Regions from separate parts of the Paenibacillus sp. FSL R7-0179 genome, predicted to be linked through region 1. Evidence: riboswitches for the same ligand, from Rfam matches in the RefSeq annotation. Region 1 holds a riboswitch; each other region holds the start of a gene.
What was found. A riboswitch is a leader RNA that binds a small molecule or an ion and turns the genes downstream of it on or off. The one in region 1 is predicted to bind cyclic di-GMP.
Positions count from the first base shown of each region.

Region 2: another riboswitch for cyclic di-GMP. It lies ahead of MKX63_RS02365 (anti-repressor SinI family protein); the one in region 1 lies ahead of MKX63_RS01115 (transglutaminase-like domain-containing protein).
Region 3: another riboswitch for cyclic di-GMP. It lies ahead of MKX63_RS01935 (choice-of-anchor A family protein); the one in region 1 lies ahead of MKX63_RS01115 (transglutaminase-like domain-containing protein).
Region 4: another riboswitch for cyclic di-GMP. It lies ahead of MKX63_RS16130 (thiamine pyrophosphate-binding protein); the one in region 1 lies ahead of MKX63_RS01115 (transglutaminase-like domain-containing protein).

Region 1 is NZ_JBBOCC010000001.1:269,435-271,634, forward strand. It holds gene MKX63_RS01115 (transglutaminase-like domain-containing protein) at 122-931, opposite strand; cyclic di-GMP riboswitch class I at 945-1,025, opposite strand; cyclic di-GMP riboswitch class I at 1,099-1,180, opposite strand; gene MKX63_RS01120 (class D sortase) at 1,308-1,961, opposite strand; gene MKX63_RS01125 (GtrA family protein) at 2,029-2,200, opposite strand, start outside.
Region 2 is NZ_JBBOCC010000001.1:559,920-562,119, forward strand. It holds gene MKX63_RS02355 (TasA family protein) at 1-221, shown strand, start outside; gene MKX63_RS02360 (helix-turn-helix domain-containing protein) at 519-851, shown strand; gene MKX63_RS02365 (anti-repressor SinI family protein) at 998-1,141, opposite strand; cyclic di-GMP riboswitch class I at 1,176-1,279, opposite strand; gene MKX63_RS02370 (2-oxoglutarate dehydrogenase E1 component) at 1,994-2,200, shown strand, end outside.
Region 3 is NZ_JBBOCC010000001.1:461,766-463,965, forward strand. It holds gene MKX63_RS01935 (choice-of-anchor A family protein) at 1-1,138, opposite strand, end outside; cyclic di-GMP riboswitch class I at 1,220-1,312, opposite strand; gene MKX63_RS01940 (hypothetical protein) at 2,061-2,200, shown strand, end outside.
Region 4 is NZ_JBBOCC010000001.1:3,676,174-3,678,373, forward strand. It holds gene MKX63_RS16130 (thiamine pyrophosphate-binding protein) at 1-1,115, opposite strand, end outside; cyclic di-GMP riboswitch class I at 1,232-1,328, opposite strand; gene MKX63_RS16135 (methyl-accepting chemotaxis protein) at 1,831-2,200, opposite strand, start outside.

The DNA.
Region 1 (2,200 bases):
AACAACGCTTATTTATAATAACCTATCCTTCTATTAAAAAGCAACCTTTATATAAATAAAAATAACCCGCTTAATCATTAAGCGGGTTATTCTCAGGTAATGCTATAGTTCACAGCTATTTTTAGTAGAATTTCGCTGCAGTATATTTGCTTGCTGATTTGACCAGTTCTGTTGATGCTGTGTTCTTGCCCAGACCTGCATCAACTGTAGTATCAATCGTTACCCATTTGCCGTTCAGGAACACTTCGTTCCAGGCATGGTATGAAGTTACATAGCTTGTATTCCCCATAACCAATTTGGTTGGAATCCCTTCACTGCGGAGCATAGTAGCGAACAAGGATGCGTAATCGTAGCAGATCCCTTTGTTGGTAGCAAGCGTGTTATCGTTGTTCGGAATATAATCTGTGCTTACGCTGTTAGCCAAAGAGTAATCATATTTCACATTAGTTACGATGTAATTGTAGATAGCCTTAACTTTGTCTGCATCTGTAGTCAGACCCTTTGTAAGCTGGGCTGCCTTTTGAACGGATTTATCGGAAGAACTCCACTTTACATTCTGTACGGAGCTCAAATATACGGCATTCACATTGCTCATGGAGAGAGATACAGTCTCGGAAGATAGCACTTTATATTTGTTGCCGGTAGTATTCTCGAGAACGGAAACCTTATAAGAGCCATTACCTTGTTGCAGCGGGAACGTCTCGTTCGGCTTGGAGGTGTATAAGTTGTAAGTATAGCTGTTATTGTCCTTGGTAATCATGAGCTTCATCTTCTTGTCCTTAGGAACGTCGTACGAAACCCCGATGACCCCTTGATCAAGTTGTCCAACATTTAACCAGCCTGAATCTGCATTAGCGGCTTGAGCAGTGCCTGTCTGCACGGAAGTGACGATCACAAAAAGTGTAATCAGCATTAAATAAAACTTTTTCATGGATAAAACTCCTTTCGGTAGCTGGCTGCCATTCTTACGGGAAGGCCCTTTAGCTTTGCGTCCCTACCTTTCGATAGGTTTGCCGTTATCGTATAAGCTTTATCTGTCCAATCTACTACCACATAATGACAGATTCTGAATTAAAACAAACAAAAAAAGCCTCTTCATTCGGTAGCTGGCTGCCATCCATGACGGGAAGGCCCTGTAGCTTTGCGTCCCTACCTTTCGATAGGTTTGCCGTTATCGTGTATTAGCTTTTGATAGTTCTATTTTACCATACCTCTATCTATTATCAAGACCCAAAATGCTAGATTCCACCACAAATATACTAAAATTTTATGTTTTTTTCGACCTTTATCGCCTTGTCTTGATAGATTCAGGTCAGCTTGGCATGAATGATAAGTCTGTGGGTCGGGTTGACAAGCGGATCACAGGTAATAAGAGTCAGAATCTTATCATCATCCTTTCCCTTCAGCACCGAAATATCGGTAGGCTCTACAATAGATACATTATATACAACATACTTGTATTCCTGGCCGCTTGTAATAACAGTAATGGTATCCCCTTTACCGACCTCATCCAGTCTGTTGAACAGCCGCCCTGCCGTTCTTGACCGGTGTGCCGCAATCGCTGCATTGCCTACCGCGCCAATCGGAGCCGTCTCCTTCATATGCGCCGCAGCATGCTTCATATTGGTCTTGGTGGCGCCCTCCAGTACAGGAAGCTTCAGATCGATTTTGTCGATTTCAATAATGGCGGTGATCTTGCCTCCAACTTCAATCTCGGGCGCTGTAGTGGGTACCGGCTCTTCTGCACCAGACTCTTCCGCCAGCAGCTGGGTGACTTCCGCATAAGGCTTGCTCAGATCCTGGCTGGCAGGAGCGGTAGCCGAAGGAACGATTTCACTATAAGCCTGTTCGGCCTCTTCCAGCAGCTTCTGCTGCTGAGCGTCCTCGCACCATTCGCTTCCTTTGGGGTAGAGCATAATCAGGACCCCGGCAAGTATAATCAAATAGGATAACTTCCGCATGACAATCGCCTCCGCAATATAGAATAAGTGCTACCTCCTCAGAATACCGGGAAGATATGCGGTCTCTTTAGAATACCCATTTCCGGCTTCCAAAGAAATTAATGATCACTGTAATGAAGGTAACCAGCACCTTGGCCAGCAGTACCTGTATCCCCAGCCGGTCCGTCAGAAGATGAATCAGCAGCACCGAAATGCCCAGCACCAGCAGATTCAGGACAATAAATCTCACCAGCTGCATC
Region 2 (2,200 bases), 290 kb from region 1:
TGCTGTCCGAGATCTCCCTGAAGGATCTGAAGAACACCCCCAGCTACGATCTCGTAGCAGCAGGTGTACTGCCAGGAGGGATTGCCGCAGCCGGGTCCAAGACCTTTAAGATCGCCTTCGAGTTCGTAGACAACAGCCAAGATCAGAACATTTTCCAGGGTGACGGCCTAGCTCTGAACTGGACCTTCGATGCACTTCAAGGACTGGGAGAGGCCAAGTAAGTCAACACTCAAGTGGAAAACGGCTTTGCCGTCCTTTGAAAGGACGATACCGTTTCAGCAAGACGGCACATCCTTCCCCCAACCGGGCCGGGTGTGCCGTTTCCTTTTCCCAGGCTGCCGGGCTTAATGATTTTTGTCCGATTTGCGGTTTTTTGTTATACTGACAAGTGAAAACGGCTTTGCCTTTCTATGAGGGCGGTACCGTTTCAGTGAGAAAGATAAGGATATAGCGCGAAGCATATCACTTCTTATCTTTTAATAAAAAGTACGGAGGGCGTTGTAATCGTGTCAGATACTATGGGAGGCCGCATCCACAAACTCCGGCTGGAGAAGGGCTATTCGCTATCCGAGCTTGCGGATAAGGCTGATGTGGCGAAATCATATCTCAGTAATGTAGAACGCAATATTCAATCCAACCCCTCCATTCAATTCATCGAAAAAATCGCTGACGCGCTTCAGGTATCCATTCATGCACTGCTGTATGGCGGACTGGCAGAGACGGAAGAACAGGCTCTGGACGGGGAATGGTTCCGGCTGGTTCAGGAGGCCATGGCCTCCGGTATAAGCAAACGTGAATTCAAGGAATTCCTTGATTACCAGAAATGGCGGATGGAACAAAAGGACAATTAAACGCAGCATTGTATGTCACAGGGAAGACTCCGCACGGCAGGGAGGCCGCCTTCGGCGAAGGCATGCTTTCAAGCGGCATACAGAAAAGGCACAGCGTACCGGGCGCTGTGCCTTTTCTGTATGTATCGCAGCAATGATGACCGTCCTTACATCGCCTGGAGCGCCTTCTCACTTAGAAACCGGCGGATCTCCTCCGCCGCGATCCCCGCCTGCTTGGCAGACATCAGCAAGTGCACCCATTCTAAATCCAGATCTACTGCCTGCAGCTCGTCATTCCCCTGGTTGGACATATCCAAGAAATCTCCTCCTAGAATTTTCGCGTCCCCAGGCAGTCCGGCCATCATAGTAGTATTGCTACTTTGTAGTATCTCTACTTTAGATCCGAGACTTTGTGCCCCTGTCTTTCGGCAGGTTTACCTTTTACTGGACCCTTTCCATCATGAAAGGATCTGGCAAGAATCGATGAAACCGTTCTCCGCAATAACATTATACAAGATCATGCGCGATTAGTGTGTCGTTTTCTGGAATTTTTTTATGATAAAATGTGAGGAAACTTAGCTAATATTGCCAGTGGCTTGTATAAATATTTCCAGTTCCAAGTTCAAACCCTAGGTAATAGTTTAAATATACTAAAGGGAACTCTAACTGCTCCGCCTTACCGCTGCGCGCAACATCGCATAGAGACAATTACCCATTTGTATGGATTACGGACAGTGATATGGATTGAACTTGTTGAAAATTTAAGTTAAGGGAAAAGTGGCGGAGGGGAATTTGGGAACTGGAGGAGCGGTAGCGACCGCCTTTGTCTGCGGATTTCAACCGTTAACAACGGGATAAAATCAAGAAATCTGCAGACAACAGCGGCCGGAGGTCCAAAACTTCTCTGGAGTCACGGCCAATCCCAAAGCATAAAAATCAATTTGTTCAATTAAAATACATGATTAATGCCTATTTATGATAGTTCCGTATGAATACTGTAATGAATCATGCCAAATTGCGAACGGATTGACCGAAAGTATGAATTGATTACCCCGCCGGAAAGTAGCACAATAAGGTGAGAATGAAACCGCAAACATTTGCAGCTCCGCCAAGTGGCACACTGGATGCCCCGCGTGGAGTTTATCCGTTAGGAGGACCTATTCATGGCAGTCAAAGAGCCCTATAACGACACAGTATGGAGCAAATACTACGGCCCCAACCTGGGCTACATCCAAGAAAGATATGAGCAATTTGTCAAGGACCCCTCTTCTGTTGAACAACATTACCGCGATCTCTTCACCGTATCCGGTCCCCCTCCGCTGGCACCCGATGCCGAGAGGGCTCCAAGGCCTGCCGTATCAGCAGATGCG
Region 3 (2,200 bases), 190 kb from region 1:
TCACTGTCGGTGTTGGCGTTGGCTTCACGGTTGGTGTTGGCTTCACAGTTGGTGTTGGCGTTGGCTTCACTGTCGGTGTTGGCGTTGGAGTTGGGGTGCACACAGGTGTAGGTGAAGGTTTTATAGTCGGTGTAGGCTTCACAGTTGGAGTCGGTGTTGGTGTCACTGTCGGTGTTGGCGTTGGTGTTGGTGTCACTGTCGGTGTTGGCGTTGGCGTTGGTGTTGGTGTCACTGTGGGTGTCGGCGTTACGGTCGGCGTCGGACTCGGCGGCGGCCCCTCTCCCTCGTACATTCCAAGGTGCATCTCAACACCACCGCTAAAAGATTTTGCAATCAGGGTCCCGTACAGCTCTGCTCCCTTATAATGAATATCCGCTCTGGGTGCGAGAATCGTCCCGTAGAAGGACGTATACTCGATATTCACCTCAGAAGCCTCGTAAAAGTTGAACAATACTTGACTGGCCCTGCCATTATTCATTGCAAAACTTGGCACATTGACTGTAGACCCGCTAATATTAATAATCAACGTTGCGTTCGGGGCAATATTGAATTGGATGTAATTCGTTTTTGCCAGAGTAGCGGCATCCAGATGAACGACATTGAAGGCATCCGGTGCATTGATTGTAAGCTGCCCATAATGATTATCGCCAATCTCATTCGTGCCGGCTAAGGCTCCATACTCTGTGGATCGGGAGATCAGCATCTGCTGCTCGGCTGCAAAATCAATCGGGCTGGCATTTTTCTTCCCGCCTTTAATGCTGACACTAGGCTCATTGGCTGTAAAGCTATTCCCAAATACCACATTTCCATAGATCTCTCCGCTGCCCGAATGTACAAAATCCTTACCGGCCACAAGTACATCCGTCGGAGCAGCATCCCTGTATGCTCTGGCTACTCCGTAACCTCCGGTGAGGGTAATGTTCCCTGCCGCTGCCAGGCGGCCTTCAATCTGATCATTGCCTTGCACAAAATCCCCGAAAATAAAAGCATTAAAATTCCCTGCAACTCCTAAAACCGGTGTTGGCGTATACGGCACCCCTGAAGCTGCTCTAACATCCGTCCCCCATGTAAAGGCACTGGATAAAGTCAATAGGCCCGCCATAATGATGGCGGCTGTTTTACGTACTCTTTTTTTCAATAGTCCACACCTCCTAGTTACTATTCTATGAATCTGTCACGCGACTATAACAACAAAAAGACCGCCACGAAGGGTTAGCTTCACGGCGGCCGGACGACCCTAGCCTCAACTTTAGAGACAGTAGATTCCTGACTTTGCGTCCCGTTCTTTCGATACGGTTTGCGTTTGTACATGATTTCGGTATGAAATTGAGATTCGCTTATGTAAATTCATGGTTGAGTCTATGACATTTGTTACTTTTGTACTAATTTTAGTTTATCCGCTCCCCCACCCTATTGTCAATCCATTCCCAGTATATTTTTTGAAATTATTTTCGCAATGATTTCTTATTGAACCCTTGTACCATAAGGCTTAACGGGCGAGTCTCTTGTTTATCTGCTGACGAAAAAAGTCGAGAAATCAGAGAATCGGCTGTAGCCGTTTATCTCTTCTCCCTACAATTGTATCAATTTATATTATTAAAATTTGATGCATTTGTCCTATTTCATCACCCTCAGCCCAGCTCCACTCATCATCTGCTCCTGTTCAAAGCAATTTTACCTATTTATAGGCATCTCAACTGAAAAAAAGTGCCGCCCATAAGGACGACACCTGCTAATAGAATTCATATATTTTGAATAAAAATGTCGCCTAGGCAGACCCGAACAGCTGAACCCAGCCAATCATCGATACCCAGAGCGGAACACTTAGAATAATCCCGAATACCAAACCACGGCGGAGACTTCCTTCATGACTCATTGCCATTCTCCTTTGAGCTGATTTATTTTTCAATCTTTATTATTTCAATTTTAATATATAATAATTCGTTTTATTTTATTGCGAAAAAAATCACATTATTTGAGTAATTTATTAAACCCATTGATTATTTTTTGAAAAATGAGTTACAATGCGAATATACGTTCTCTTCGAGGGGTTGAGAGAGATGCATAGAGCAGAGAGTCAGGATAACCTGCTGGTCAAATCCTATATTTTGCTGCCGCTTATACTATCCGCCTTTGAGCGCGATGCTTCTGCTATATCCTCAGAGCTGCGCACGCCCGCGCCTTATCTGGAGGTGATCCA
Region 4 (2,200 bases), 3.4 Mb from region 1:
AGTTCGCTCATCGTGCTCATTACCGAAGCCAGAGATAGTCCCGCCAGCACGGGCAGCTCGTCATTGTAATCATTGGAGATAGTAATTTCATGCTTGGTGACTGTTGAGGGGTCCAGCTTCTGAAGATACAGCGCCAGGTTGTCCCTTAAGTCTCCGCCGACAGCGATGGTGGACGAGGTGAGGATTTTGCCGACAAAGGTTGGATCTACGTCGAACTGAATCAGCTGTTGCGGATGATTCTCCGGCTTCAGGTTGCAGATGGTCATGTCGCTGAGACGGGAGCCCAGAACAATGAACAGGTCGCTGTTGTTCAGCAATTCATCGCCGTGCGACGAGCCTCCAACACCGACAGGACCGTGATAGAGAGGGTGATCATAAGCTATGGCGCCTTTGCCGCCTGGAGAGGTGACTACAGGAATGTTGAAGGTTTCGGCCAACTGCACCAGTTCCTGATGCGCCCCGGAGCGGTTAACGCCTTTACCGGCAATGATCAGAGGGCGGGCGGATTGATTAATCGCCGAGATGACCCGGTCATAGTTCTGATAACTGACCAGTCCCTCGCGCTGCGGCAGAACAATCCGGCATTCCGCGAGCCGCTCTGTCTGCACATCAAACGGAATGCAGAGATGGACCGGACCTTTCCGGTCACCGAGGGCGATGGATAGGGCATGGTTGAAAATCGTGCTGAAGTGATCGCCGCGTTCTACGAGCTTGCTGAAGAGGGTGGCCGGCCGGAACATATCCGCCAAATCAGCCAGATAGGAAGTGGAATCCTGACATTGGGGAATGCCCAGCTCCTTGATGGACTGATGGCCGGTGATGAAGAGGACGGGAAGATTATTGGCCTTGGCATGCGCTGCTGCGGTGAGCAGATTCGTTCCGCCCGGACCGGAGGTGCCGAAGGCTACCCCGAGGCTGCCGGTCTTAAGAGCGTAACCGCCGGCGGCGAAGCCGGAGCTGGATTCGTGCCGGCCGGGGATGAACTCTATGCCATAGTCGACCATTTTCAAAGCGATGGGGCAAATAGACTTGCCTATGATACCAAAAGAATGAGTGACTCCCAAATTACGTAAAGCTTCCGCCATATAATCTGCAACTGTCTTCAGAACATCCACCCCGCATGTTGTTATTTGTATAAGTCAGCAATAGAAAACCTGTACTCAACATTGGAGCACAGGTCTGTTGCACGAATCACCATAATCAAACGCGAAACCTAAGGCGTTCACAGTTTTTCAGCAACCTGGCTGTCATGATCCCACTTTAGAAATGAGACTGTAGATCCATGGCTTTGCGTCATTCCCTTTCGGTGAATTTTGCCGGTATGCGGTTATAAATCAATCTGTGGAGAATTTTCCTTTACAATATATTCCTTGCTGCTCTTTTGTCAATAACCCCTGTGAGAAGAAACTCGGAATTTGCCGAATATTCAGGAATAAAAAGGGCTGAATATTTGGAATTTCAAACTTTTGAAAATGGTTGTCCCTGGAAGACTAAAGTCTTAAAATGCAAATGAGAATTCTGGGCTATTATTATTAATAGTAAGTACAAAGACTTATTGCAATCCTGAGTTACTGCAAAATGTTAAGAATTCACTAGATATACAGCACTTAAAGATTCGATGATAGGACTTAAGTAATGGACAGGTGAGATGTTGGCTTATAGACAAGCTAAGACAATAGAACGACTATAGTAAAGAAGTGCAAAGCATGCTTTTTACCCTTATGCACAATTTCAACAATTTGTGAATATTACATAACAATCTTAGTTTAGCCAGAGAAAAAGAGACACCACCCGCAGAAAATCCCGCAGGCGTGTCTCTTTGTACCGAAGCTAGAATTTGAAAATATGAATCGTTTTTTGCAGATTAAAGACGGCGGAGGTCATCTTCTCTGTCTCCTCAGCCACGGATTGCAGCGCGTGAATCTGTTCGTTCATTGCGGCAGATACCTCTTCGGTCCCTGCGGCGGTCTCCTGGGTGATGGCTGAGATATTCTCGATCGCGCCGGAGATCTTGAGCGCGCTCTCCAGCATAAGGTCACTCTCTGCGGAGAAGGAAGCGATCTGCTCGGTTATGTATTGGACACTATGCACAATTTGAGCAAAGATGTTAGCCGTTTCCGTTATCATTTCATTCTGTACCTGAACGACCTCTTCGTTAATGGCGATATTATCGATGGCCTGCTTGATATCCGCTTCAATG